4 regions of the Arthrobacter sp. NPDC080082 genome follow, and region 4 is predicted to be linked to each of the others. Evidence: riboswitches for the same ligand, from Rfam matches in the RefSeq annotation. Region 4 holds a riboswitch; each other region holds the start of a gene.
What was found. A riboswitch is a leader RNA that binds a small molecule or an ion and turns the genes downstream of it on or off. The one in region 4 is predicted to bind S-adenosylmethionine.
Positions count from the first base shown of each region.

Region 1 (6,940 bases), on a different contig from region 4:
GCGTGCCGCAGGTCCGGCCACGCCCGGTTGAGGGAGAGCCCGAACAGGGTCAGGACCGCCGTGACCACCAGCCCCAGCCAGCCCAGGACCGCCCACGCGTCGGCGCCCAACGGGCTCCGGCCGCCGGCCACCAGCAGCAGCAGGTCCAGCAGGAGGAACAGCTGCAGGACCGGGAGTGCCACCATGGTCACGGTGTTGAACAGCAGGTAGGCGCCGAACCGGCCGCGCCGCAGGTTTCCGATCATGTCCTTGTGCACCCGCATGGTCTGCAGCAGCCCGCGGGCCCACCGGACCCGCTGCCGCCAGAGGGCGTGCACCGTGGACGGCGATTCGGCGTAGACCAGGGCCTTCGGCGCGAACACCACGTTGTACCCGGCCCGGTGCACCCGCCAGGTCAGCTCCAGATCCTCCCCCACGGTGTCCTCACGGAACGGTCCGACGTCGGCCAGGACCGAGCGCGGGAACGCGCCGATGTTGCCGGAGACGATCGGCAGGCAGCCGATCACCGTCAGTGCCCGCCGGACCAGGCCGGTACCCACGTGGCTGATGAACGCGAGCATCCGGGTCTGGACGCGGTTGAGGTTGACCGGCCGGTCGTCGCCGCAGACGGCGCCCACCCGGCGGTCCGTGAAGCCCTGGAGCATCCGCTTGACCGTGCTGCGGGAGAAGATGCCGTCGGCGTCGACGAACATCAGGACCTCGCCGGTCGAGTAGTTCAGGCCGCGGTTCAGCGCGGCGCCCTTACCGGCGTTCTCCTGGGTCAGGACCGTGATCCTCGGGTCCCCGGCGGCGAGCTCGTGCATCAGTTCCAGGGTGTTGTCCGTGGACCCGTCGTCCACCAGGACCACCTCGTACCGGTCATAGGTGGTGAGCTGGATGGAGCGGACGCAGTTCTCGATCACGGTGGCCTCGTTATAGGCCGGGACGATGATCGAGACGGTCGGCCACTCGTTCAGCAGGGTCCCCTGGCCGGTGCGGCGGCGGCGGGTCACCTGCACCTGGAACCAGAGGGCCAGGGGCAGGACCAGCAGCTTCAGGAGGCCGAAGACCAGCACCGGAATGCCGAGCACCACCAGCAGCAGCTGGGCGCCGGGCATCAGCCCGGCCAGGAGATTCTCATACCAGGGCATGGGCGAACGCTCCCCTCGTCTGCCGGAATGACGCCGGGTTGAAGGCCGGGAGGGAGAACGAGGCGAGGACGGCGTCGAGCAGTTCCGGCGCGCGCTGGCTGTTCGCCCCGAATCGGGCATTGATTTCGAGCACCACCGGGGTGCCGTCGGCCCGGCGCCGGACGTCGAGGTCCACCGGCCCGGTGAGGGACAGGGCACGGACGGCGTTCATCGCCAGGTTGCCGACGTCGTTCGCCTCCCCCGCCTCCACCCGGCGGGTACTAAGGGCGTTGCCGACCTCGCCCTGCGCGAGCGCGGTTTTCTCCACGACGACGGCGAACGGCGGTGTGGTGTTGTGCGCCGGGGTTCCGAAGACCATTGGCCCGTACTCGGTGCCTGGGATGAATTCCTGGACGATCAGGCCGCCGGGAAGTCCGGCCCAGTCGACGTCGGAGCCGCTCCGGACCACCGTCACGCCGCGGCCGCCCCGGGACACCCGGGGCTTGATGACGACGGGTCCGCCCAGGAGCTCGATGGCCTCCTCCGCGCAGCGGAAGTCCCGGGGAACCCCGAAGGCGGGAACCGGAACGCCGGCAGAATGCAGCTGCCAGGCGGTGTAGAGCTTGTCATCGGCGAGCGCGACGGCGCCGGTCGGCCCGATGATGACGCGGACGTCCGGGCCAAAGCCGGCCCGGAAGGCGGCCAGGCGGGGCAGTTCCTCACTGACCGTGGGGATCACGAGGTTGATGCCCTCGGCGCCGACCAGCCGGCGCAGCGCGGACACCAGCTCGGGATCCGTGGCCGCGGGTACCCGGACCACCGGCACCCCGGAGACTTCGGCCAGGTCGCGGATGTCCGTGCCGAGGACCGGGATGCCACGTTCGGTCAGTTGCGCGGCGAGGGCACGGCCGGCGGGGCCGCCGACGCCGGTGACCAGCACGCGCGGCTTCACAGCTTCTCCATTTCGGTGCTCAGCAGGCGGACGGGTTCATAGGCCTCGGCCACCCGGCGGCGGGCCTGGCCGCCGCGGAAGGAGGCGATGCCGCGGACCCGTTCGGGCGTCATGTACGGCTTGGCCAGCTGGTCGCTGTGCATCTTCACCGCCTGGACCTTGGCGTCGACGTAGTCGTCAATGTCCACGAAGACGCTGGGGTTGAATTCCCGCGTGGCCGAGGGGCTCTCGTAACAAAGGATCGAGTGGTGCTGCCGCGCGGCCCGCAGGGTGGCCTGGTGCACCGCCTGGTGGTCCTGGTGCTGGTCGTGGTTGGAGTGGGTGAGGATGATGTCCGGGTTGAAGCGCACGATCGCGTGCTCGATGGCGCCCACCATTTCCTGGCTGTGGCGGTGCAGCTCGGTGTCCGTGAAGTTGTGATGGATCATGCCGGTCAGGCCCATGAACGTGGCGCCGCGCTGGGCGTCCAGCGACCGCTCCAGGGCGTTGCCGCCGCGCTTGCCGTCGCTCATCACCAGCCCCTGCACCTCGTGGCCGGAGTCGACGAACTTGGCGAGCGTTCCGCCGCAGGCCAGCTCCAGGTCGTCCGGGTGGGCGCCGATGGCCAGCACCCGGCGGGGCTGCCGGGCCGGGCTTCCACCGGTGCGCAGGGCGGTCAGCGCGATGGCGAGGGCGGTGAGTCCGCCCAGGGTGGCGGTCAGGTCGGCGGTCTGCCAGAACTCGGAGGCGTCCAGGGCAAAGGCGGCGACGTTGGCCAGCAGCAGCACCGCGCCGGTGGCGAGGGAAATCCGGCGCAGAAGTTCGGGACGGCGCAGCCGGCGGTGGAACCAGGATTTCCCCACCGCCGCTGCGACCAGCAGCGCAATCAGCAAGACGATTATCAAGACGTAAATCGAGACCATGAATCTTTCCAGTTCTTCTTCGAGGTGCCGGCCGCCCCCAGTGCTGCGCCGGACAAAATGATGGATCTGCAACCCGCCCGGCAGAGGCTGCCGGGTTCTGGAGGGAAGGATTGCTTGTCAAAGAACCGGTCCGCGGTATCCCGGCGGAGACGTCAAAACCCATGCGCCAGCGGCACTGCGCATACGGCCGGAAGCGGCCGCGCAGCGGGTGCTGAAAAGGCGTATGCGGTATGTGGAGACCCAGCGGAGACCTTGGACTGCCACTTCAGTAAACGTGACGCCCCTATCGGAAAACCCGAGTAGGCAATACCCGAAAAGCATTCGGCCACCGCGGACGGAACTGGCTTTTTGTACTCGATCACGACGGGCGCGATACTCGGTCGGCCTACGGCGGACGGCCTCCCGTGACCGAACATGACGGGGCCGACGCGCGGGCGCGGGCCCCGGGGTGTTAGGTTTTTTGCAGAGTAATGAGAACCGGTGCCAAGCCCTGACTGGCCGGTCGGCAACCCTCCTTTTGCGGCGGGGTGCCTCAGGTGACTACTCGGCAATCGACCATTCGAGCTGCAAGCGTGAACGTAAGGAGTTTGTCGTGTCCGACGCGACCCCGCCCCCAGTCCCCGCCCCCGGAACCGGCACCCCGGCCAACCCTCCCGCGCAGGCCGCAGCGCCCGCGGAGCGGCTGGCCTACCGGCTGCTGACCGGCCCAGACGACCGCAGCTTCTGCGAGCGGATCTCGGCCGCCCTTGCCGAGGGGTATGTGCTGCACGGCAGCCCGGCCGCAACCTTCAATGGCACATCGGTGATCGTGGCGCAGGCACTGGTGCTGCCGGCCGCCGTCGCGGAGGCGGACGCCGCGGTGGCCCGCGCCGTCGACGGTCTGGAATCCGAAGGGCTGGAATCCGAAGGGCAGGCGGGGGCATGAGCTACGCCGGGGACCTGACCCCGCAGGCAACCTGGGAACGGCTGCAGTCCGGCGCGGTGCTGGTGGACGTCCGCACCCGGGCCGAGTGGGCCCAGATCGGCGTCCCGGTGACCGGCGGGGCGGCCGCGGAGCCGGTATTCATCGAGTGGACCCGGGCCGGCGGCGTGCCGAACGAGGACTTCCTGGACGAGCTCCGGCAGCGCGTCCCGGCCGACGCCGAACTGCTCTTCCTCTGCCGGTCCGGGGCCCGCTCCGTCGCGGCGGCAGGGGCTGCGACGGCGGCGGGATTCACCGTCTACAACGTGCTGGACGGCTTTGAGGGCCAGCCGGATGAGGCCGGCGTCCGCCGCGTCAACGGCTGGAAAAACGTGGGCCTGCCGACCGACGGGACCCGCACCGCATGAGTTTCAATCCCGAGGCCGCGGACTGGAACCCGGACACCCAGGCCGTCCGTGGCGGCCTGGACCGGACCGGCTTCCAGGAAACCACCGAGCCGATCTTCCTCAACTCCGGCTTCGTCTACGAATCCGCCGCCGCCGCGGAGCGGGCCTTCACCGGCGAGGACGAGCGGTTCGTCTACTCCCGCTACGGCAACCCCTCGGTGGCCACCTTCCAGGAGCGGCTCCGCCTGCTCGAGGGCACCGAGGCGTGCTTCGCGACGGCGTCGGGCATGTCCGCGGTGTTCACCGCTCTCGGCGCGCTGCTTGGGGCCGGTGACAGGGTGGTCGCCGCCCGGTCCCTGTTCGGATCCTGCTTCGTGATCCTGAACGAGATCCTGCCGCGCTGGGGCGTGGAGACCGTCTTCGTCGACGGCCCGGACCTCGACCAGTGGCGTGACGCGCTCTCGACGCCGGCCACCGCCGTGTTCTTCGAGTCGCCGTCGAACCCGATGCAGGAGATCGTGGACATCGCCGCCGTGAGCGGGCTGGCGCACGCCGCCGGCGCCACCGTGGTGGTGGACAACGTCTTCGCCACCCCGCTGCTGCAGCGCTGCACGGACTTCGGCGCGGACGTGGTGGTCTACTCCGGCACAAAGCACATCGACGGCCAGGGCCGGGTGCTGGGCGGCGCGATCCTGGGCAGCAAGGAGTTCATCGAGGGCCCGGTCCGGCAACTGATGCGCCACACCGGACCCGCGCTGTCCGCCTTCAACGCCTGGGTGCTGACCAAGGGCCTGGAAACCATGTCGTTGCGGGTCAACCACGCCTCCGCCTCGGCGCTGCGGCTGGCAGAGTGGCTCGAGGCGCAGCAGGCCGTGACTTGGGTGAAGTACCCGCTCCTGGCCTCCCACCCGCAGCACGAGCTGGCCGCCAAGCAAATGAAGTCCGGCGGGACCGTGCTGACCTTCGAACTGGCGTCCCCGGCCGGCCGGTCCGCCAAGGATGCCGCCTTCGGGCTGCTGGACGGGCTGCGGATCATCGACATCTCCAACAACCTGGGCGACTCGAAATCGCTGATCACGCACCCGGCCACCACCACGCACCGGGCCATGGGTCCGGAGGGGCGGGCCGCTATCGGGTTGAGCGACGGCGTGGTGCGTCTCTCCGTCGGACTGGAGGACGCGGAGGACCTGATCCGGGACCTTGGCCAGGCGCTGGCGCGGATCCAGTAATCCCCGGCGGCGGCGTGGAACGTACGGCCTAGAACCGGCGGACGGGTGCCAGTGCCGGCAGCGGACCGGTAGCGGTGCCGGCGTCGGGCACGTCCCCGCCGACCGTGGTCCGCACCGCCTCGCCGACGACGGCGCCGAGCCCGGCGCGGCGCTGCAGCTCCGCACCGGTGCCCTCCGCCAGGATCCTGGCCACCCCGGCGCGCACCACGCCGAGCTCGCCCTGATCCGCCAGGACCGGGGCGAGGTAGTCCACCAGGGCGTTCACCACCTCGGCCGCGGGGCGGGGCCGGAAGGTCCCGAAGTCCAGCAGCTCGGAGGACAGCCCGCAGTTGCTCGCCTGCCAGGCCGCCATCCTCAAGAGCACGGTCGGCACCGGCGCCGGGTCCACGCCGTCGTACCACTCGCGCGAGGCGGTCTCCACCAGCGCCCGCACCAGCACCGCCAGCAGCGCCGCGTCCTCCGCGCGCAGGCACACGTCCGCCACCCGGATCTCCACGGTGGGATGGTTCCGGGCCAGCCGCGCGTCGAAGTACACCATGCCCTCATCGAAGAGCACGCCGCTGTCCAGCAGCCGCGACACCACCCTGCGGTAGGCCGCATGGCTGCCGAAGACCATCGTCGGACCGGCAGCGGGCCAGCGGTTCCAGGCTTGGGTGCGGTAGCTCTCGAACCCCGTTTCCATCCCGTTCCAGTACGGGGAGTTGGCGCTGAGGGCGATCAGCACAGCCAGCTTGTCCCGGATCCGGTCCAGCACCGCCACCCCCTCCTCGGGCGAGTCGATGGCGGCGTGGACGTGCAGCCCGCAGGTGAGCTGCTCCTGGACGGTGAGGCCGAACCGCCGCTGCATCGTGGCGTAGCGCAGTTTGGGGGTGGTGTGGGTGGGTGCGGCCAGCGGCGAGGTGGCCAGTGCCGCGACCCGGGCGCCGTGCACCCGGGCGGCGTCGTCGGCGGTCCGGCGGGCCCGACGAATCTGCCGCAGCAGGGCGTCATGCTCCCGGCACGGCAGCGTCTGGGTTTCGATCTGTTCGAGCTTGAGCTCGAAACTGAAGCCGGAATGGCCCTCGCCGGTCTCCGGGCCCCGGACGAGCCCGCGCAGCATGGCGTCCGCGAGCGCCAGCGGCACCCCGCTGACGGGGTCCACGATCAGCAGTTCCTCTTCGACGCCGAAGGTGCGCATACCCCATTGTGCGCCGGGGGTCTTTAGTCCTGGAAGTACTCGATCTTCGCGCCGATGGTGTTCAGCCGCTCGGCCAGATCCTCGTACCCGCGCTCGATCACGTAGATGTTGCGCAGCTCGGACACGCCCCGGGCGGCCAGCATGGCCAGCAGCAGGCAGGCGGCAGGGCGGAGGGCCGGCGGGCACCCCACCTCGGCGGCGCGCCACTTGGTGGGGCCGTTGACGTAGATCCGGTGCGGGTCCAGCAGCTGCACCTGCGCGCC
Region 1 is NZ_JBFBKQ010000001.1:845,256-852,195, forward strand. It holds gene AB0O44_RS04000 (glycosyltransferase family 2 protein) at 1-1,130, opposite strand, end outside; gene AB0O44_RS04005 (ATP-grasp domain-containing protein) at 1,117-2,061, opposite strand; gene AB0O44_RS04010 (PIG-L deacetylase family protein) at 2,058-2,963, opposite strand; SAM riboswitch class IV at 3,430-3,542, shown strand; gene AB0O44_RS04015 (DUF1737 domain-containing protein) at 3,646-3,888, shown strand; gene AB0O44_RS04020 (rhodanese-like domain-containing protein) at 3,885-4,292, shown strand; gene AB0O44_RS04025 (O-succinylhomoserine sulfhydrylase) at 4,289-5,500, shown strand; gene AB0O44_RS04030 (glutamate--cysteine ligase) at 5,529-6,677, opposite strand; gene AB0O44_RS04035 (UDP-N-acetylglucosamine 1-carboxyvinyltransferase) at 6,701-6,940, opposite strand, start outside.
Region 1: another riboswitch for S-adenosylmethionine. It lies ahead of AB0O44_RS04015 (DUF1737 domain-containing protein); the one in region 4 lies ahead of AB0O44_RS10170 (bifunctional o-acetylhomoserine/o-acetylserine sulfhydrylase).

Region 2 (6,940 bases), on a different contig from region 4:
ACCATGCCGGACTTCCCGCAGCTCTGGGCCGCCATGTTGGCCCCGGCCGATGGCACCAGTTCAGACGAGGCCCGTGCAGACAAGGACGCCGCCGGTGGCCCGCAGCACTGACTCCTGGGACGAATCCGACGTCCGGATCCGCCCCAACAAGAAGGGGTCCCGGCCGCGCACCAAGGACCGGCCCAGCCACGACGACGCCGTGACCGGCCGGATCATCACGGTGGACCGCGGCCGCTACACCGCGGTCGTCGCCGAGGGCACCGATGAAGAGCGCACCGTGATCGCCGCGCGTGCCCGCGAACTGCGCCGCAATCCGGTGGTGGCCGGCGACTTCGTCTCCCTCGTCGGCAACGTCAGCGGCGAACCGGACACCCTCGCCCGGCTGGTGAAGATCCAGGACCGGCGCACCCTGCTGCGCCGCAGCGCCGACGACACCGATCCGATCGAGCGGGCCGTGGTGGCCAACGCGGACCAGCTGGTGGTCGTCGTGGCCGCTGCCAACCCGGAGCCCCGCACCGGCTTCATCGACCGCGCGCTGGTGGCCGCCTACGACGCCGGGATCGAGCCACTGCTGCTGATCACCAAGGCCGACATCAAGGACCCGGCCGAGCTGCTGGCGAACTACCGCCACCTCGACCTGCCCGTCATCATCTCCAAGACCGCCGACGCCTCCGCCTCCGGCATCGACGCCCGCTCCGACGACGGCCTCTCCGCCCGGCTGGACGGCCCGGCCGTCGCCGAACTGCACGGCTACCTGGACGGCAGGGTCACCGTCATGCTCGGCCACTCCGGCGTCGGCAAGTCCACCATGGTCAACGCCCTCACGGGGGCGGAGCGGGCCACCGGTGGCGTCAACGCCGTCACGGGCCGCGGCCGCCACACCTCTTCCTCCGCCCTGGCGCTGAAGGTCACGGATGCCCCGGCCGGCAGCTGGATCATCGACACCCCCGGGATCAGGTCCTTCGGGCTGGCCCACGTGGACCCGGACCGCATCCTGCGTTCCTTCCCCGACCTGGCCCCCGGCACCGAGGACTGCGAGCGCGGCTGCAAGCACGACGCCACCGCCGTCAACTGCGGCGTGGACGCGTGGGTCCAGGCCGGCCACGCGGGCCCCTCGGGCCCGGCCCGGCTGGCCTCGCTGCGCCGGCTGCTGGGCACCGACCCGCGGCAGGAGGCCCAGGAGACCAAGGAACTGGGCACCGTCTCCTGACCGTATGTCGCCTCTTCGCCCCGCGGGCGATCCGGCCGTCCGGGACGTGGCCTCCCCGGCCGGAGCGCGTTTAGACGGTAGTTTGGAAGCATGAGCCAACCCGCGTCGAGCTACAACGATGACCTGCGCCTTGCCCACGTCCTGGCGGACTCGGTCGATTCCCAGACCATGAGCCGCTTCAAGGCCCTTGACCTCAAAATCGAGACGAAGCCGGACCTGACGCCGGTCACCGACGCCGACAAGGCCGCCGAGGAGGCCATCCGCGGCCAGCTCTCCCGCTCCCGCCCCCGCGACGCCGTCCTGGGCGAGGAATTCGGCAGCTCGGGCCACGGCTCCCGCCGCTGGATCATCGACCCGATCGACGGCACCAAGAACTTCGTCCGCGGCGTCCCGGTCTGGGCCACCCTGATCGCTCTGGTGGACGAGGGCGAGCCGGTGGTCGGCGTCGTCAGCGCCCCCGCCCTCGGCAAACGCTGGTGGGCCGCCAAGGGCGCCGGCGCCTACACGGGCCGCTCGCTGGCCGCCGCCACCCGGCTGCGGGTTTCGAACGTCTCGGACCTCTCGGATGCCTCCCTCTCCTACTCCAGCCTGGGCGGCTGGAAGCAGCGCGGTAACCTCGACGAATTCCTAGGCCTGACCGAGGAGGTCTGGCGCACCCGCGCCTACGGCGACTTCTGGTCCTACTGCCTGGTGGCCGAGGGCGCCGTCGACATCGCCTGCGAGCCGGAGCTGAACCTCTACGACATGGCCGCCCTGGTCCCGATCGTCACCGAGGCCGGCGGCCGGTTCACCTCCCTTGAAGGCGAGGACGGCCCGTTTGGCGGCAACGCCCTGGCCACGAACTCGATCCTGCACTCCGAGGTCCTCAAGCGGCTCAATCCGAACCTCGACGACCTGCTCTAGAGCGGCGCCTTCCCTAAGGGCCGGTTCCGCGTAACACAGCGCTTCACATTGCCGCGCCCCTTTCCGGGGCGCGGCACTCGTGTCCTAGGCTCGAACCAGGTCACGAGTGCCAGCGCTAAACCCCGGTTTGCTGGCCGGCAACCCTCCTTTCGCGGCGGGGTGCCCCGGGTGACGACCTGGCCGGTCCGGAGCGGACCCGGCAAGCGCGGATCCCCAGCACGCGGGGTCCTTTTCGAGCGAGGTCCCATGTCCACTGCCATTTTTTCGTCCCTAGCGTCCACCTCCACGGCTGTATCCGCCGCGCGCGCCCCGCTGGCCGCCGTGACCGGCGCCGAGATCCAGGCGCCGCTGATCCAGGGCGGCCAGGTCCGCTACGCCAATCTGGACTACGGCGCCTCGGCCCCCGCCCTGTCCGTGGTTTCCGCCTACCTCAACGAGATCCTGCCCTACTACGCCAGCGTCCACCGCGGCGCCGGCTACGCCTCCCAGCTGAGCACCTCGGTGTATGAGAACGCGCGGACCATTGTGCGGGAGTTCGTCGGCGGCCGGCCCGACGACGCGGTCATCTTTACCCGGAACACCACCGATTCGCTGAACCTCCTGGCCGGGTGCCTGCCCACCGCCGGCGGCCGGCACCTGGGCGAGGTCCTGTACCTGGACATCGAACACCACGCGAACCTCCTGCCTTGGCAGGGGGTTCCGCACCGCAGCGTCGTCGCCTCGCCGACCCTCGCCGGGACGCTGGCGCGGCTCCGGGCCGAGCTGGCAACCGGCGGCATCAGCCTCCTCGCGGTCACGGGCGCGTCGAATGTCACCGGCGAGATCCTGCCCGTCCGGGAGCTGGCTGCGCTGGCGCACGAGCACGGGGCGCGGATCGTCGTCGACGCAGCGCAGCTGGCCCCGCACCGCCGCATCGACGTCGCGGCCGACGGCATCGACTACGTCGCCTTCTCGGGGCACAAGCTCTACGCGCCCTTCGGCGCGGGTGTCCTGGTGGGGCGGCCGGACTGGCTCGACGCCGGGACGCCGCATCTGGCCGGCGGCGGCGCCGTCCGCGACGCCCGGCTGGACGCCGTCAGCTGGACCACCGGACCTGCCCGGCACGAGGGCGGCTCCCCCAACGTCCTCGGCGCGGCCGCCCTGGCCCGCGCCACCCAGGCGGTCGCGGCCCTGGACGAAGCATCCTGGCACGGCCACGAGGATGCCATCCGGTCCTTCCTTGCCGACGGCCTGCGGGAGATCGACGGCGTGAGCGAGCACCACATCTTCGAGGAGACCGACCGCGGGGAGGGCCACGGCACCATCGGCGTCGTGAACTTCTCGGTCGCGGGGTACGACGCCGGTCTCGTCGCCGCGTACCTGTCCGCAGAGCACGGGATCGGTGTGCGGGACGGCAGGTTCTGCGCGCATCCGCTGCTCAAGCGGCTGGGCCTGCCCGCCGGGTCGCTGCGGGCCAGCTTCGGCCTGGGCTCCCGGCTCGAGGACGCCGAGCGGCTGCTGGCCGCGCTGCGGACGCTGCGGCGGGACGGCCTGGGCTGGGACTACCTGGTGGATGCCGGGCGCTGGGTACCGGCGAACGACACCCGCAGCTACCCGCACTGGGCGCCCAACACCCCCGGCACCGCCGGGGCGGCCCCCTGCACCCTCGACGGCCCCGAATAGCCGGTTTACGGTAGATTCGACGGGTATCTTCCCGAGCTGCCGAAGGAGAGTTCACGTGGCAGGCGGCGGCCCCAAACTGCATCAGAACCGGCGGAAGGAGCTCGGAGCGAGCTTCCAGGACGGCGGGGAACACTACGACCGGGTGCGGCCCGGCTATCCCGCCGACTCCGCCGACTGGCTCATTCCCGCCGGAGCCCGGGACGCGGCCGACGTCGGGGCGGGGACCGGTAAGTTCACCGCCCTTCTCGTGGCCCGCGGCCTGGCCACGGCCGCCGTCGACCCGTCGGCGGACATGCTGGACCAGCTGCGCGCCGCCCTCCCTGGTGTCCCGGCCACGGTGGGGACCGCCGAACACACAGGCCTCCCGGCGTCTGCGTTCGACCTGGTGACGGTGGCGCAGGCCTGGCACTGGTGCGAGCCGCTGCAGGCCAGCACCGAGGCCGCCCGCATCCTGCGTCCGCACGGGGTGCTCGGGCTAATCTGGAACCAGCTGGACACCTCCGTGCCGTGGGTGCACCGCCTCTCCCGGATCATGCACGCCGGGGACGTCCACAAACCCTCGTTCCGCCCACCGGTCGGCCCGGAGTTCACCGGGCTGGAGAGCCACCTGACCCGGTGGGAGGACCCGGTGACGCCGGAGGAGATCCTGGAGCTAGCCAAGTCCCGCAGCTACTTCCTGCGGGCCGGCGAGGCCACCCGGGCCAAGGTGCTGGCCAACCTCCAGTGGTACCTGTACGAGCACCTCAGTCATGGTCCCGGCGAGACGCTGGCCCTGCCCTACCTCACCAAAAGCTGGCGCGCGATGAAGGTCTGAGCCTATGATTTCGGTATGCCTAACTTTTTTGTTCAGGCATACGGAACTCATTTGACCCACCAGCCGCAGGAGCCTGCAATGTTGCACCTCGCCGAACAGGATCCCGCCGCCGGCGGCCGGAGCCCGGTCCGTGGCAGGAAGGGGCCCCGCCGGGCCCTGCTGGCGCTGCTGGGGCCGGCCTTCGTCGCCGCTATCGCCTATGTGGATCCCGGCAATGTGGCGGCCAACCTTACCGCGGGCGCCGAGTTCGGCTACCTGCTGGTCTGGGTGCTGGTGGTGGCCAATGTCGTCGCCGTCCTGGTTCAGTACCAGTCCGCCAAGCTGGGCATCGTCACCGGTCGCAGCCTGCCGGAACTGCTCGGGGAACGCCTGCGTCCCGGCTGGCGGCGCGCATTCTGGGTCCAGGCCGAAATCGTCGCGGCCGCCACGGACCTGGCCGAAGTGGTCGGCGGCGCCGTGGCCCTCTACCTGCTCTTCGGACTCCCCCTCCCACTGGGCGCCGTCGTCGTCGGCGGCATCTCTATGGCGCTGCTGGCCATGCAAAGCCGGAACCGGCAGCGGCCCTTCGAACTGGTGATCATGGGCCTGCTCGCCATCATCACGGTGGGCTTCCTGGCCGGGCTGTTCATCAGCCCGCCGGACCCGTCAGGGGTCCTCTCCGGCTTGGTCCCCGGGTTCCGCGGCCCGGACACCGTGCTGCTGGCCGCCAGCATGCTGGGCGCCACCGTCATGCCGCACGCCATCTACGTCCATTCGGCGCTCTCGCGCGACCGGCACCGCCCCGACAGGCACCGGCACGTTCCGCAGCACGCGGTGGAGCGGCTGGTTCGCGCCACCCGCTGGGACGTCATCGCGGCGCTGGCCGTAGCCGGCATCGTCAACATCGGCATGCTGCTGCTGGCAGCGTCAACCCTGGGCGGGGTGGAGGGCACGGACAGCATCGAGGGCGCCCACGCCGCCATCAGCGCCAGCCTGGGACCCGTGGTGGGCGTGGTCTTCGCCGTCGGGCTGCTCGCCTCCGGGCTGGCCTCGACGTCCGTGGGCTGCTACGCCGGGGGAACCATCATGGAGGGGTTGCTGAAGATCAGGATCCCGCTGATGCTGCGCCGGCTCCTGACCCTGGTTCCCGCCGTCGTGCTGCTGGCCGTCGGCTTCGACCCGACCTGGGCGCTGGTGCTCAGCCAGGTGGTGCTGAGCTTCGGCATCCCCTTCGTGCTGGTCCCGCTGGTCGTGCTGACGAGCAGCACCCCGCTGATGGGCGGCTTCGTCGACCGGTTGCCGCTGCGGATCGCGTCCGTGGTCAGCGTGCTGCTGGTGGTGGCCCTGAACCTGGCGCTGCTGTGGTTCACATTCACGGGTGCGGCCGGACGGTAGGCTAGGGGCTGTGAAAACCAGCCCGCCTTCTTCCTCGATCGAGGACTACGTCAAGGTCATCTACACCTTCACGGAGTGGCAGGACAAGCCGATCACCTCCACGCAACTGGCCCAGCGCCTCGGCGTCGCGAACTCCTCGGTCTCGGAGATGGTCCGCAAGCTCAAGGAGCAGGGCCTGGTGGACCACAAGCCCTACGGAGCCGTCACCCTGACCGCGGACGGTGAGCGGCTGGCCCTGTCCATGGTCCGGCGGCACCGGCTGATCGAGACGTTCCTGGTCCAGGAGCTCGGCTACCGCTGGGACGAGGTCCACGACGAGGCGGAGACCCTGGAGCATGCGGTCTCGGACACCTTCATCGACCGGATGGCGGCCAAGCTGGGCCACCCGGTCCGCGACCCGCACGGCGATCCCATCCCCGCGGCGGACGGCTCGGTCCTGATGCCCCCGGCGGTGCGGATGAGCGAATTGCCAGCCGGCCAGGGCGGCCGCATCACGCGGATCAGCGACGAGGACCCGGACCTGCTGCGCTATCTGGCGACCGAACGCATCGAGTTGGACGCCGCCGTCGCGGTGCTGGGCAGGAAGCCGTTCGGCGGCCCCCTGGTGGTGCGGATCGCCGGACCTGACGGATCACGGGAGCTCGACCTTGCCGACCGGGTCGCCGACGCCCTCTGGGTGCACCCTGTGTCAGCAGACGACGAAGAACCCGGCAGCTCACCCGCCGCTAGTCTCCGCTAGCCCCTTGGGCTCCCCCGCCGTCGCCAGCCCCGCCTTCTGCTGCAGGCCCGGCGGACGCGTCCGCGGGCGCTGGCGGATTCCGGATCCCGACGGCGGAGGCCAGCGCGCCGGCGACGAACAGCGCGGCGGTGACCAGCGACGTCGCGTGCAGTCCCGCAGTGGTGATCACCGGCCCGGTGATCAGCCCGGCGAAGGCGATCGTCACCAGCCCGGCGATGCGGGCGACGGCGTTGTTCAC
Region 2 is NZ_JBFBKQ010000009.1:43,530-50,469, forward strand. It holds gene aroA (3-phosphoshikimate 1-carboxyvinyltransferase) at 1-111, shown strand, start outside; gene AB0O44_RS16030 (ribosome small subunit-dependent GTPase A) at 95-1,210, shown strand; gene hisN (histidinol-phosphatase) at 1,301-2,113, shown strand; SAM riboswitch class IV at 2,212-2,325, shown strand; gene AB0O44_RS16040 (aminotransferase class V-fold PLP-dependent enzyme) at 2,360-3,775, shown strand; gene AB0O44_RS16045 (class I SAM-dependent methyltransferase) at 3,831-4,589, shown strand; gene AB0O44_RS16050 (Nramp family divalent metal transporter) at 4,668-5,963, shown strand; gene AB0O44_RS16055 (metal-dependent transcriptional regulator) at 5,974-6,702, shown strand; gene AB0O44_RS16060 (MFS transporter) at 6,689-6,940, opposite strand, start outside.
Region 2: another riboswitch for S-adenosylmethionine. It lies ahead of AB0O44_RS16040 (aminotransferase class V-fold PLP-dependent enzyme); the one in region 4 lies ahead of AB0O44_RS10170 (bifunctional o-acetylhomoserine/o-acetylserine sulfhydrylase).

Region 3 (6,940 bases), on a different contig from region 4:
GCTGCGGTACAGCGCGATGTCTCGGAGCGTCGGGTTGCCGCCGCGGGTGGAGGCCCGGATGGCCTCCAGGTGTCCCTGGCTGCCCTCGGTCTGGATGTCACCCAGCGGGGTGTCCAGCGGCAGCCCGCCCAGGTCGACGCCGAATCCGCCGCCGACGTGGGCCAGCAGGGCCTCGATGTCCAGGCTGTCCTCCAGCTCGGCCGCCTTCCGGGCCGCCTCGGCTTCGGTGCCGCCCACCACGAAGTGCATGCCCTGGAGGAACTTCACGTCCTCGGGACGACGGCCGGCGGCCACCGCCTGCTCGCGAACGGCGGCCGTGTAGGCGCCCGCGATCGCGGTGCTGGGCGCCAGGGTGAAGGTCGCCTCCGCGTTGGCGGCGCAGAACTGCTGGCCGCGGCCGGAGCTGCCGGCCTGGAAGAGCACCGGGGTGCGCTGCGGCGACGGCGCCACGAGGTGCGGCCCGTCGATGGAGTAGCGGGGCCCGCTGTGGTAGATCTTGCTGACCTTTTCGGGGTCCGCGTGGAGGCCGCCCTCCTTGTCCCGGACCAGGGCGTCGTCCGCCCAGGAGCCCTCCCACAGCTTGTAGGCCGCCTCGACGTATTCGTCCGCCCAGTCGTAGCGCTCGTCATGTTTGGTCAGCTCGGTGGAGTTGAAGTTCCGGTGCGAGTTTTCCAGCACGCTGGTGACGATGTTCCAGCCCACCCGGCCGTTGCTGATGTGGTCCAGGGTGGACATCTGCCGGGCGAACTGGAAGGGGTGGCTCTGGATCACGGAGGAGGTGGCGGCCAAGCCGATCTCCCGGGTGGCGGCGGCCAGGGCCGAAAGCAGGATCAGCGGGTCGTTGGAGGGAACCTGCAGGCCCTTCCTCAGGTGGGAGGCCCAGCCGCCGTCGTAGTCGCCGTAGAGGCCCACGACGTCGGCGAAGAAGATCGCGTCGAATTTCGCGTCCTCCAGCTGCCGGGCCAGGTCGGTCCAGAGCTGCAGTTCGTTGAAGCGGTGCTGCTGGGCCTCGGGGCGGCGCCATTGGCCGCCCATGATGTGGCTGGTGGTGTTCATGACGAACGCGCTGAGGAGCAGGCGGGGGCGGGGTCCGTCGAAGCGGGGGCTGGCTGGTGAAGTCATGGTTCTGCTTTCCGAAGTGGGGTGCCGGGGCCGCGGTCAGAGCCGCTTGTCGAGGCGGCGGGCCAGGCGGGAGCCGCCGAACTGGACGAGGGTGACCAGCAGGATCATCAGGATGATCGCGGTGATCATCAGCGGGGTTTCGTAGCGGTAGTAGCCGTAGCGGATGGCGAAGTCGCCGATCCCGCCGCCGCCCACCAGCCCGGCCATTGCCGAGTAGGAGATGAAGCTGACGGTCATGATGGTGATGGAGCTGACCAGTCCCGGCCGGGCCTCCACCAGCAGCACGTCCCGGACGATCTGGGACCGGCTGGCTCCCATCGAACGGGCGGCCTCCACCACCCCGCTGCCGAGTTGGCTGAGGTTCTGTTCCACGAAGCGGGCGAAGTACGGGATGGCGTTGATGCTCAGCGGGACGATCACCGCGGCCGTGCCGATGGTGGTGCCCACGATGAAGCGGGTCACCGGGATGATGGCGATCAGCAGGATCAGGAACGGGAAGGACCGGACCAGGTTGACCAGGCCGTCCAGGACCCGGTGGAGCCGGGGCCGGTGCCGCAGCCCGCCGGGGCCGATCGTGTAGAGCCAGACGCCCAGCGGCGTGCCGATCAGGACGGCCAGCGGGATCGCGACCAGCAGCATGGCCAGGGTCTGGCCCATGGCGGCGCCGATTTCGGGCAGGACCGAGAGGATGCGCTCAAGCATGGATCAGGCCTTTCGGGGCGGGGCCGGCCGGGGCGGCTGCCCGGTGGGGCCGGTTCAGCTCGATGGCGTCGGAGACCAGGTACCGCCCGATCGAGGTGGCGGGGTGGAAGCCGGGGCGTTCGAGCTCGGCCAGGTCGAATTGCTCGACGATCCGGCCGTCCTCCATGACCGCGACGTTGTCCGCGATGGCCTTGATGACGTTCATTTCGTGCGTGACCACCACGATCGTGATGCCGAATTCGGCGTTGACGTCAGCGAGGTACTGCAGCACGGAGGCGGTGGTCCGGGGGTCCACGGCCGACGTCGGTTCGTCGCAGAGCAGGACCTTCGGCTCCGTGGCCAGCGCCCGGGCGATGGCCACCCGCTGCTTCTGGCCGCCGGAGAGCTTCGCGGGGTAGCTGGCGGCCTTGTCCGCGAGGTCCACGATGGCCAGGGCGTCGGCCGCCCGGCGCCGGCGTTCGGCCTTCCCCACCCCGGCGAACTTCAGTGAGAGCTCCACGTTCTCCTGCGCGGTGAGGTTGTTGAGCAGGTTGAAGTGCTGGAAGATCATGCCGATTCCGTGCCGGCTGCTGCGCAGTTCCGGCTCGCTTAGGGCGGTCAGGTCCACGCCGTCGACCAGGACCCGGCCCGAAGTGGGGCGTTCGAGCAGGTTGATGTTGCGCAGCAGCGTGGATTTGCCGGCGCCGGAGAACCCGATGATGCCTTGGATCCGGCCGCGCTCCACGGTGAGGGTGACGTCGTCGACGGCGGTGAACCGGCCGTCCTTCGACGGGAACGAGGTGCTGACGTTCTGGATCTCGATCACAGCAGACCGCCCGCGATCCGGGCCGGCGCTGCCGTCGTTGTGGTGTTCATGATTCCTCCGGGGCTCGCCCGAGGAAAGCCTCATCCCCCGGCGCCGGGGCAGCGCAAAGCGCGGCCTCTCGGGTCCGTGGAACAGTGGTTCTCCATCGGTCCTGGCGGTAGCACCGTCCTCATCGAGGGGGTTGCTGCGGCGTCACGGAGCCAGGTCTCTCAGCCGCTCGGGATGGTTACCCCACGAATCTGGCACACGCCCGGCCGAGGTGAAAGCGGCGCGTCACACGCCGTAAAGCTCCCGTCAGTCCCGGTTAAAGGCCCAGGAGCGGCGCTTCCCTGGCCGGGCAGGCGTTCATGACGACGTCCAGCCCGGCGGCCTTGGCGCGTTCGGCCGCGGCCTCGTCGATGACGCCCAGCTGCAGCCAGACGGCGCCGGCGCCGGCGGCAATCGCCTGGTCCACCACGTCGCCGACGCGTCCGGAGTTCACGAAGCAATCCACGACGTCGATGGGCCGCTTCTCCGCCGGGATTTCCGCCAGCGAGCGGTAGCCGGCCTCTCCGTGCACGTCGTCGCCGGGCAGGTTGACCGGGATGATGTCCATGCCCAGGCGGTCGCGGATGAACAGCGACGTGTCGTAGGCAGCACGCCATTGGTTGGTGCTCAGGCCCACGATGGCCCACCGGCCCTTGGTGCGCAGGAGGCGTTCGACGACGGCGGGATCGTTCACGTGGCTCATGCGGCCAGCCTACGTCCGCCGGCAGCGGCCCCGCAGTAGGGAATCCCACCCCGGGCACTGTGCCGAATTTCTAATCGGGCCAGACACCTCACGTCCGCAGGTTTCCGAATATTACGCGCCCATTTGGCGAAAATCCGCCGTTCGGTTTTAGTAGACAGTGACCATCCCGAGCGGCCGAGAGACCTGGATCGATGACGCCGCAGCAACCCTGGTCGACGGACCTCCACCCCGGAGCCCGCCGATAACGAGGACGCACGCCGAGGGAAGGGTCCGGACTGACTACCCGGGCCAAAGGCTGCTTCCGTAGGGTGCTACTGCCAGGACCGATGGAGTAACCCTATGACTGCTGTCCTGCACCCGTCCCAGCCCCGGGCCGACGCCCGGCCCGGCTCCGGCACCCCCGCCCTCCCGGTGTCCTTCCGCGGCCTGGGCCGCGCCTTCGGGACCGGCCCCGCCGCGCACACCGTCCTCCGGGATGTCAGCTTCGACGTTGTCCCCGGCGAGGTGCTCGCCATCCTGGGCGCCTCCGGCTGCGGCAAGTCCACCCTGCTCCGGGCCGCCGCCGGACTCGACGCCGCCACCTCCGGCAGCGTCGCCATAGACGGCGAACCGGTCCGCGGCGTCGACGACCGCTGCGCCTTCGCGTTCCAGGAGCCGCGGCTGCTGCCCTGGCATACCCTCCAGGCGAACATCGCCATCGGCCTGCCCGCCGGCGTCAGCGCCCGCGACGGCAAGGCCAAAGTGGCCCGCCTGTTGGAACTCGTGGGACTGCAGGACTTCGCCAAACACCGCCCCCGGGAGGTCTCCGGCGGCATGGCCCAGCGCGCGTCGCTGGCCCGTGCCCTGGCCCGGAACCCCGGCGTGCTGCTCCTCGACGAGCCCTTCGGCGCCCTCGACGCACTGACCCGGATCAAGATGCAGGACCTGCTCCTGGAGGTCCACCGCGCCGAACCCACCACGGTGCTGCTGGTGACGCACGACGTCGACGAGGCCCTGCAACTGGCGGACCGCATCATCGTCCTCGGCCGGGAGGACACCGAATCGTCCCCGGCCGGCGCCACGATCGTGCGCACCCTCGCCGTCCCCGGCGGACGGCCACGGGACCGCGCCTCGGCCGAACTGGCCCGAATGCGCACCTCGCTCCTGGCCAGCCTCGGCGTCGACGGCCACTAACGGCCCCGCCCCCGCCGCCCCGGTCACGGCCTGAACGGTCCGTCCGCTCCCGGCAGGCAGCGCCGCCGGTACCACAGCACCGGACCGGCGAGCCGCCCGCTCCCCGCGCCGGCGGCCACCCGCATCACTCTCCTGTCTCTTTCGCATCGCTCGCACCGCCCGTAAAGGAACTTCCATGGCTCCCACCCGCACCACGTCCCGCCGTTTCGTCCTCACCGCCGTCGCCGCCTCCGCGGCCCTGGCCCTCACCGGGTGCGTCGCCGGGGAAGGCTCCGGCAGCCAGCCCGCAGCCGCCGCGGCCGCCGGCGGCAACGGCGGCGGCACGCTGACCATCGACTTCGCCACCTACAACCCGCTGAGCCTAGTGATCAAGAAGAAGGGCTGGCTGGAGGCCGCCCTTAAGGACCAGGGCGTCACCGTCAAGTGGGTCCAGTCGGCCGGCTCCAACAAGGCCAACGAGGCACTCCGTTCCGGCGCGGTGGACGTCGGCTCCACCGCCGGTTCGGCCGCGCTCCTGGCCAAGGCCAACGGCTCCCCGATCAAGACCATCGACATCTTCTCCCAGCCCGAATGGGCCGCCCTGGTCACCAAGCCCGGCTCCGGCATCAGCACGGTGGCGGACCTGAAGGGCAAGTCGGTCGCGGCCACCAAGGGCACGGACCCGTACTTCTTCCTGCTGCAGGCGCTGTCCGAGGCCGGCCTCTCGCCCAAGGACGTCACCGTGCAGAACCTGCAGCACGCGGACGGCCGCACCGCCCTGGAGAACGGATCCGTGGACGCCTGGTCCGGGCTGGACCCGATCATGGCCGGCGCCGAGCAGAAGGGCGCCAAGCTCTTCTACCGGAACCTCTCGTTCAACACCTACGGCTTCCTCAACGCCACCGAGTCCTTCCTCAAGGACCGGCCGCAGCAGGCGCAGACCGTGGTGAACGCCTACGAGAAGGCCCGCGCCTGGGCGGCCGCGAACCCGGACGAGACCGCGCAGATCCTGGCCGAGGCCGCCGGCCTGGACCTGGCCGTGGCCAAGACCGTGGTGCTGCAGCGCAGCAACCTCAACGTCAACCCGGCGCCGGGCGAAGCCCAGCGCACGGTCCTCGCGAAGATCGGTCCCACCTTCGTGGAGACCGGGGACGTGGCGAGCCAGAAGCAGATCGACGACGCCGTCGGCTCGCTTCTCGATGACTCGCTGGTGAAGAAGGCGGACGCCTCCGCCATCAAGGACTCCTGATGGCCGGCCTCGGAGATTCCCCCTTCACCGGCACCACCGTTGCGGACGGGCGCGCTGCAGCCGCCCCCGCAGCTCCGGCAGACGCCGCCCGGCCGGCCTCCCCCGTCACGGGAGGACACGGCACCCCGGCGAACGGATGGTCCCCCGCCGGGTTCCTGGCCCGCGGCTGGGCGCGTCTGCTCCTTGGACTGCTGGTCCCCGCGGCGGTGCTGGCGGCCTGGCAGCTGTCCACCGCCGCGGGACTCTTCAGCGTGGTCCAGCTCCCGCCGCCGGCCATGGTGTTCGACGCCGGCCTCGACCTGCTCCGCCGCGGGCAGCTGGGCCTGCACGTCGCCATCTCCACCCAGCGGGTGCTGATCGGATTCGCCGCCGGCGCCGCCCTGGGTCTGCTCCTCGGCTCCCTGGTGGGGCTCTCCCGCGTGGCGGACGCCCTGCTGGGCCCCACCATCGGCGCGCTGCGGGCCGTTCCGTCCCTGGCCTGGGTGCCGCTGCTGATCCTCTGGATGAAGATCGGCGAGGATTCCAAGGTCACCCTGATCATGATCGGCGCGTTCTTCCCCGTCTTCACCACCGTTTCGCTGGCCTTGCGCCACGTGGACCGGAACCTGGTGGAGGCCGCCCGAGCCTTCGGGCTCAAGGGCGTGAAGCTGCTGACCACGGTGCAGTTGCCCGCCGTCGTGCCCGCCGTGTTCTCCGGTCTGCGGCTGGCCCTGGCGCAGGCGTGGCTGTTCCTCGTGGCGGCCGAGCTCATCGCCTCCTCGATGGGCCTGGGCTTCCTGCTGACCGACTCGCAGAACAACGGCCGCACGGACCGGCTGCTGCTGGCCATCGTGCTGCTGGCCGTGATCGGCAAGATCACCGACGCGCTGCTCGGCCTGGCCGAGAAGTGGGCGGTGAACCGGTGGGCGTAACGGCAGCAGAGACCACGGCACAGACCCCGGGCCCCCAGACCCTGGGCCAAGGCACCGTGGCACCACAGACACAGGCTCCGTTGACCGAGGCCGAACGCATCGCATTCTGGGAACAGGCCGCGCTGCGCCTGGACTGGGAACCCGCCGGGTCCGCTGGTGCGGGGCTGCCCTGGCACACCACGCACCGCCGCGTCCCCGCGGACCCGGCGGCCGGAACCGGTCCGCAGATCAGCTGGTTCGAGGGCGGGAAGCTCAACGTCGCCTACAAC
Region 3 is NZ_JBFBKQ010000003.1:268,368-275,307, reverse strand. It holds gene AB0O44_RS08175 (NtaA/DmoA family FMN-dependent monooxygenase) at 1-1,122, opposite strand, end outside; gene AB0O44_RS08170 (methionine ABC transporter permease) at 1,159-1,824, opposite strand; gene AB0O44_RS08165 (ATP-binding cassette domain-containing protein) at 1,817-2,629, opposite strand; SAM riboswitch class I at 2,769-2,858, opposite strand; gene AB0O44_RS08160 (CoA-binding protein) at 2,934-3,359, opposite strand; gene AB0O44_RS08155 (ABC transporter ATP-binding protein) at 3,699-4,532, shown strand; gene AB0O44_RS08150 (aliphatic sulfonate ABC transporter substrate-binding protein) at 4,708-5,760, shown strand; gene AB0O44_RS08145 (ABC transporter permease) at 5,760-6,671, shown strand; gene acs (acetate--CoA ligase) at 6,728-6,940, shown strand, end outside.
Region 3: another riboswitch for S-adenosylmethionine. It lies ahead of AB0O44_RS08165 (ATP-binding cassette domain-containing protein); the one in region 4 lies ahead of AB0O44_RS10170 (bifunctional o-acetylhomoserine/o-acetylserine sulfhydrylase).

Region 4 (6,940 bases):
CGTACCTGGAGACCAAGACCGGCTACGGGCTTGACGTGGACAACGAGGCCCGCAGCGCCCGGATCGCCTCCACGGTCGCCGACGAGGTCACCTACCTCGGCGCCCACCTGGTCCCGGCTGGCATGGACGCCGAGGAGTACACGGACCTGGTCTGCGGTCCGATACTTGCAGCGGTCCGGCCCTACGTGCGCTGGGCCGACGTCTTCTGCGAACGCGGCGCCTTCACCGAGGAGCAGTCCCGCCGCGTGCTGGCGGCCTGCCGGGAGGCTGGCCTGGGCCTGCGGCTGCACGGCAACCAGCTCGGCGAGGGCCCGGGCGTGCGGCTGGCGGTGGAGTTCGGGGCCGCCAGCGTGGACCACGTGAATTACCTGTCCCGGGAGGACGTGCGCGACCTCGCGGACAGCTGGTCCGGCTGGGAAGCCGCGGCCGGCGCCGGGGAGCGCGGCACGGTGGCCACCTGCCTGCCGGCCTGCGACCTCTCCACCCGGCAGCCGCTGGCCCCCGGCCGCGAACTGCTGGACGCCGGCGTCCAGCTGGCCCTCGCCTCCAACGCCAACCCCGGCACCTCCTACACCAGCTCCATGGCCTTCTGCGTCACCACCGCGGTGCTGCAGATGCGGCTCAGCGTGCACGAGGCGGTCCGCGCCGCGACCTACGGCGGGGCGCTGGCGCTGGGCCGGGAGTCGGGGAACGACGTCGACGGCGAACGCGCTGTGGGGTCGATCGCCGTCGGCCACCGCGCGGACCTGCACCTGCTCAACGCCCCCTCGGCCACCCACCTGGCCTACCGGCCGGGCATGCCGCTGACCCACGCCGTCTGGCGCGCCGGGGTCCGCGCCCGCTAAACCTTCTAGAAGACCATGGGCGGGGCGTGCAGCACGGTCTCGTCCACGCGCCGCTCCACCCACTGGCTGAACGGCTTGTCGAGTTCGTACTTCCCGTCCCCGGTGCGGTGCAGGGTGCGCAGCTCGGCGTTGTCCGGGTTGTTCAACGACTCGAAGTACTCCACGGACCAGTGGAACCAGCGCATGCAGAACAGCCGCATGGTCAGCCCGTGCGTAACGAACAGGGCGTTGGGCGCGTAGTCCGGTTTGGACCAGTGCCGGTACAGGGTCTCCATGAACGAGGAGATCCGGTCGTAGACATCGGACCCGGACTCGCCCTCGCGGAACCGGTAGAAGAAGTGCCCGTAGGCGTTCCGGAGCTCCTTCTGGTCCTCGATGTCACCGGCGATCTGGAAGTTCGCCCAGTCCTGCTCCCGCAGCCGGGGCTCCTCGATGACCCGCTCGGTCAGGTTGCCCAGGTCCAGCGCTTCGAGGGTCTGGTAGGCACGCAGATAGGGGGAGACGTAGACGCAGACCTGCTGCCCGTCCAGCTGGCGGCGGAGTTCGACGCCGGCGGCCCGGGCCTGCTCGACGCCCAGATCGGTCAGCGGGATGCGGTAATCGGGCACCCGGTTGTAGATGGAGGTGTCGGCATTGGCGGCGGACTGGCCGTGCCGGATCATCAGGATTTTCCCGGGCGCGCTCACAGCCCCAGCTTAGGCGCGTCCGGCCAACTCCCGGCAACGGCAGGCAAGATAGGACCATGCTGGTTACCTCCCGCCGCCGTGTGCGGTTCGAAGTATGGATTGTGCTGGGACTCTCGCTGGGGCAGTCGGCGGTGTACTCGGTGGTGCAGTTGCTGGACAAGCTCTCGCAGGCGCCGCTGGCCCAGGGGACCTCAACGCTGAACCGCTCCCAGAGCAGCCGCGAGTACTTCGACCTGACCTACCAGCTGCTGGACATCGCCTTCGCGCTCGTCCCCGTGCTGCTGGTGCTCTACTTCCTCACCGGTCCCCGCGAGCCGGGGACCCCCGGCGGCTCGGCATTCCGGAAGCTCGGGTTCGATTTCGCACGCCCCGGAAAGGACCTGCTGCAGGGTGTGGGCCTGTTCCTGCTGATCGGCATCCCGTCGCTGGGCCTCTATGCCGCCGGCCGGGCCCTGGGCATCACGACGGCGATCATCCCGAGCGCGCTGGGCACCTACTGGTGGACCGTGCCCGTCCTGGTCCTCTCCGCCATCCGGCACGGGATCGTCGAGGAGGTGATCGTGGTGGGATACCTGCTGGACCGGTTCGGTAAACTCGGCTGGCGGCTGCCGGCGGCCATCGCCGCGAGCTCAATCCTGCGCGGCAGCTACCACCTGTACCAGGGGTTCGGGCCGTTCATCGGCAACGCCATCATGGGCGTCATCTTCGCCCTGGTCTACACCCGGACCCGGCGGGTGATGCCGCTGGTGATCGCGCACGCGCTGCTGGACATCGTGGCGTTCGTGGGCTTCAGCCTGTTCGGCAAGGCGGTCGGCCTGGGCTGAGGCTTCTGGGATTCCTGCGGAGACGTGTCCTGCGGTGCCCTGACCCGCACGACGAGGCGGGGAGCGGCTTAAAGAGTTTCGGCCCCCGGCGGCGGGTGGCGTCATTGACACCCGCGGCCGGCGGCCGAAGTTGTGGCGGGCCGAAGCCCTAGATGGTGACGGCTCCGGAAGCGGTCTCGAAGGTGACCGAGAGGATGCCCGGCGTGCCGTGCGGGGCCTGCCAGTTCACGGCCACGTCCTCCAGCGGCTTCTCCACCGGTTCGCCCAGCCACTCGGTGACCCGCTGCGCGGAGCCCGCGATGGTCAGCTCGGACATCTTCACCGAGCTCTCGTAGGCGTTGGACGGGTGCAGGGCCGGGTCGCCCTCCCACTTGAGCATGTAGGGCACCTGCGGATCCGCGATCAGGCCCAGGATGCCGATCTGCTTCCAGACCAGTTCACGGCCATCGGGGAACTTGCGGTTGCCGTTGACCGCGGCGCGGCCCAGGCGTTCCTCGAAGGGTGCCAGGTCGTCGACCTCAACGCACCAGCCCATCCAGCCGCCGCCGGCGGCGGAGCGGGCGCGGACCGCCTGGCCGAACGGTGCCTTGTCCGACGCCGGGTGGTCCAGGACCTCCACGACCTCCAGGTACTTGTGCCCGGCGAGGGGGATGATCATGTTGCGGGTGCCGAATCGGGGGTGCACGCCGCCCTTGACGGCCTCGACCCCGAGGGCCGTGGCGATACGGTCGGTGGTGGCCGCGAGGCCATCCTTTTCACAGGCGTAAGAGACGTGATCCATGCGCATGCCCTCATCTTGGCACTTTGTGATGGACCTCTCAGCTTAGGCTGTCCTAACCTCGCCGGCGCCGCCCGGAGGGTCCCCGTGCCGCCCGGCGCGGCCGGGGAAATCCGCCGGAGAAGCCGTCCCGGGGACCGGTTTCTTCATCTTTGTCACAAAGCTATCCGGACCGGTTTCCGGCTTCCTACACTGGGAGCAGGTCATGAGTGCCAGCGCCAAGCCCCGGCTCGCTGGCCGGCAACCCTCCTTGCGCGGTGGGGTGCCCCGGGTGAAGACCTGGCCCTCCGGCGACCGCCGGCGGGGCAAGCGCGGCGCCAGGGCCGTGACGATATTCCGGGACCTGCCAGCGGCGCAGGACCCGGGAGGCGGTGCCGTCCTGAGCCCAGTCACAGGAGACACCATGTCCAACGCCTGGTCCTTTGAAACCCGTCAGATTCACGCCGGCCAGCAGCCGGACGCCGCCACCGGCGCCCGTGCGCTGCCGATCTACCAGACGACGTCGTTCGTCTTCCCGAGCGCCGAGAGCGCCGCCAACCGGTTCGCCCTGGCCGAGCTCGCCCCCATCTACACCCGAATCGGCAACCCCACCCAGGACGCGGTCGAACAGCGCATCGCCAGCCTGGAGGGCGGCCTCGGCGCGCTGCTGCTCAGTTCCGGGCAGGCGGCGGAAACCTTCGCCATCCTCAACATCGCCGAGGCCGGGGACCACGTGGTGGCCAGCCCCAGCCTCTATGGCGGCACCTACAACCTGCTGGCCCACACTCTGAAGAAGTTCGGCATCTCCGTGACCTTCGTGGCGGACCCGGACAACCTGGACCAGTGGCGCGAGGCGGTGCAGCCGAACACCAAGCTGTTCTTCGGGGAGGTGGTCTCCAATCCGCGCCAGGACGTCCTGGACATCGAGGGAATCTCGGACGTGGCCCACCAGGCAGGGGTGCCGCTGATCGTGGACAACACCCTCGCCACCCCGTACCTGATCCGGCCGCTGGAGTGGGGCGCGGACATCGTGGTGCACTCGGCCACGAAGTACCTGGGCGGCCACGGCTCGGCGATCGCCGGTGTGATCGTGGACTCCGGGAAGTTCGACTTCGGCGCGGACCCGGAGCGGTACCCCGGCTTCAACACCCCCGACCCCAGCTACAACGGCCTGGTCTACGCCCGGGACCTGGGCGCGGACGGCGCACTGGGGGCCAACCTCTCCTACATCCTCAAGGCCCGGGTCCAGCTGCTGCGCGACCTCGGCTCCGCCGTCGCGCCCTTCAACGCCTTCCTGATCGCCCAGGGCATCGAGACGCTGAGCCTGCGGGTGGAGCGGCACGTCGCCAACGCCACCCGGGTGGCCGAATGGCTGGAGGGCCGGGAGGACGTCGAATCGGTCGCCTACGCGGGGCTGCCCTCGAGCCCCTGGTACGAGCGCGGCCGGAAGTACGGTCCCCGCGGTACGGGCGCCGTCGTCTCCTTCGTCATCGCCGGGGGAGTGGAGGCCGGCAAGCGCTTCGTCGATGCCCTGGAGCTGCACTCGCACGTGGCGAACATCGGCGACGTGCGCTCGCTGGTGATCCACCCGGCGTCGACCACGCACAGCCAGCTCAGCCCGGAGCAGCAGGCGGTGGCGGGCGTCCACCCGGGCCTGGTCCGGCTCTCGGTGGGCCTGGAGCACATCGACGACATCCTGGCGGACCTCGACGCCGGCTTCCGCGCCGCGAAGACCGGCTAGGTCCGGGACCCCTGCCGGATTTCCCCACCTTTGCGGGCCCGACGGCGGCCGGCGCGGCGTGTCCGCGGCGACCCGCCCGCCTTGGCCTTCAAAGGTGGGGAAACGGGGCGGCGGGGCGGGCGGCTGTCACATGGAAGTCACAATCTTCGCCACGACGCCGCCCTCTTTCGTAGACTCGGTGCAGGTCATGAGTGCCAGCGACAGCCCCGGCTTGCTGGCCGGCAACCCTCCTTTTGCGGCGGGGTGCCCCGGGTGAAGACCTGGCCTGCCGGTCAATTGACGGCAGGCAAGCGCGAAGTGAGGTCTTTTAACATGACGATTGCCGTCACCCGAACGGGTGTACCCGCCACCAGCCCCGCAGCAGGAAACGCCGCCGCCCCCGAAGGCACCGTGCGGTACCTGTCCGTCGGCGCCCTGGAACTCGAATCCGGCGCCGTCCTGCCGGACGTGGTGCTGGCCTACGAGACCTGGGGCACCCTGAACGCGGACGCCTCCAACGCCGTTCTGATCGAGCACGCCCTGACCGGGGACACCCACGTCACCCGCGGCGCCGGCGGGGAGCCTGGCTGGTGGGAACAGCTCGCCGGCCCCGGCGCGCCCGTGGACACGGACCGGTACTTCGTGGTGTCCATCAACATCCTCGGCGGCTGCTACGGCTCCACCGGCCCGTCCACGCCGGCGCCCGACGGCCGGCCCTGGGGATCCCGCTTCCCCCTCGTCACCCTGCGCGACAGCACCGCCGCCGAGGCCCGGCTGGCCGACGCGCTGGGCATCCACCGATGGCACGCCGTGCTCGGCGGCTCCCTCGGCGGCGCCCGGGCCCTGGAGTGGGCCGTCAGCTACCCGGAACGCGTGCGCCGCTGCGCCGTGATCGCCGTCGGCGCCTACAGCACCGCCGAACAGATCGCCTTCGCCCAGGCCCAGACCCTCGCGATCCGTCAGGACCCGCGCTTCAATGGCGGCGACTACTACGGCGGCCCCGAGCCGCATGAGGGCCTGGCGCTGGCCCGGCGGATCGCGCACATCACCTACCGCTCGGCCGCCGAACTGGAGGGCCGCTTCGGCCGGACCGGTCAGGACGGCGAGACACCGCTCGCGCCCGGGCCGCTGTCCGGCCGCGGCCGCTACCAGGTGGAGAGCTACCTGGACCACCAGGGCAATAAACTGGTGCAGCGCTTCGACGCCAACAGCTACATCGCGATCACCGAAGCGCTGATGAGCCACGACGTCGCCCGTGGCCGCGGAAACCTGCAGCAGGCGCTCGCCGGGGCTACCGCCGAGTTCTTCATCGCCGCCGTGGACTCGGACCGGCTGTACTTTCCCGAACAGTCCCGGGAGCTCGCGGCGGCCCTGCCGGGGGAGGTGCCCATGCACGTCATCTCGGCCCCGATCGGCCACGACGGGTTCCTGACCGAGATCGGCCAGCTCGGCGGCGTCCTCCGGGAGGCGTTCTTCGCCTGAGCATCAAGGCTTCTTCGCTGGCTCTTGCCGGGGACTGGTGTGCAATTTTGCAGATAGGCTCTGCGCGATTGGTCGTTGAGGCTGCGGCGGTGACACTCCATACTCGTGGAGAATGACCGCGTGTGGTCCAACTCACACGGAGTCAGCCCAGTAAGCCGCAGGGTGTCGATGGCGACACCGAAGGAGTTCTTATGAGCACGGAAAACGCCGCCGCGAGGCGCGCAGAGGAAACCGACGTCAAGGCGTCCGGCCTCAAGAAAGTCGTCGCCGCCTCCATGGCCGGCACGGTGGTGGAGTGGTACGAATTCTTCCTCTACGCCTCCGCCGCAACCCTGGTCTTCGGCAAGGCCTTCTTCCCCAATTCCCAGACCGAACTGGACGGCATCCTGGCCGCCTTCCTGACCTACGCGGTCGGCTTCGTCGCCCGCCCCATCGGCGGCATCGTCTTCGGCCACTTCGGTGACAAGTTCGGGCGCAAGCAGCTGCTGCAGCTGAGCATCATCCTGGTGGGTGTCTCCACCTTCCTGATGGGCTGCCTGCCCACCTTCGCCCAGATCGGCTACTGGGCTCCGGCCCTGCTGGTCTTCCTGCGCTTCGCCCAGGGCTTCGCCGTCGGCGGTGAGTGG
Region 4 is NZ_JBFBKQ010000004.1:256,297-263,236, forward strand. It holds gene hutI (imidazolonepropionase) at 1-845, shown strand, start outside; gene AB0O44_RS10155 (histidine phosphatase family protein) at 851-1,507, opposite strand; gene AB0O44_RS10160 (type II CAAX endopeptidase family protein) at 1,588-2,355, shown strand; gene AB0O44_RS10165 (VOC family protein) at 2,504-3,142, opposite strand; SAM riboswitch class IV at 3,335-3,451, shown strand; gene AB0O44_RS10170 (bifunctional o-acetylhomoserine/o-acetylserine sulfhydrylase) at 3,537-4,853, shown strand; SAM riboswitch class IV at 5,037-5,152, shown strand; gene AB0O44_RS10175 (homoserine O-acetyltransferase) at 5,166-6,314, shown strand; gene AB0O44_RS10180 (MFS transporter) at 6,506-6,940, shown strand, end outside.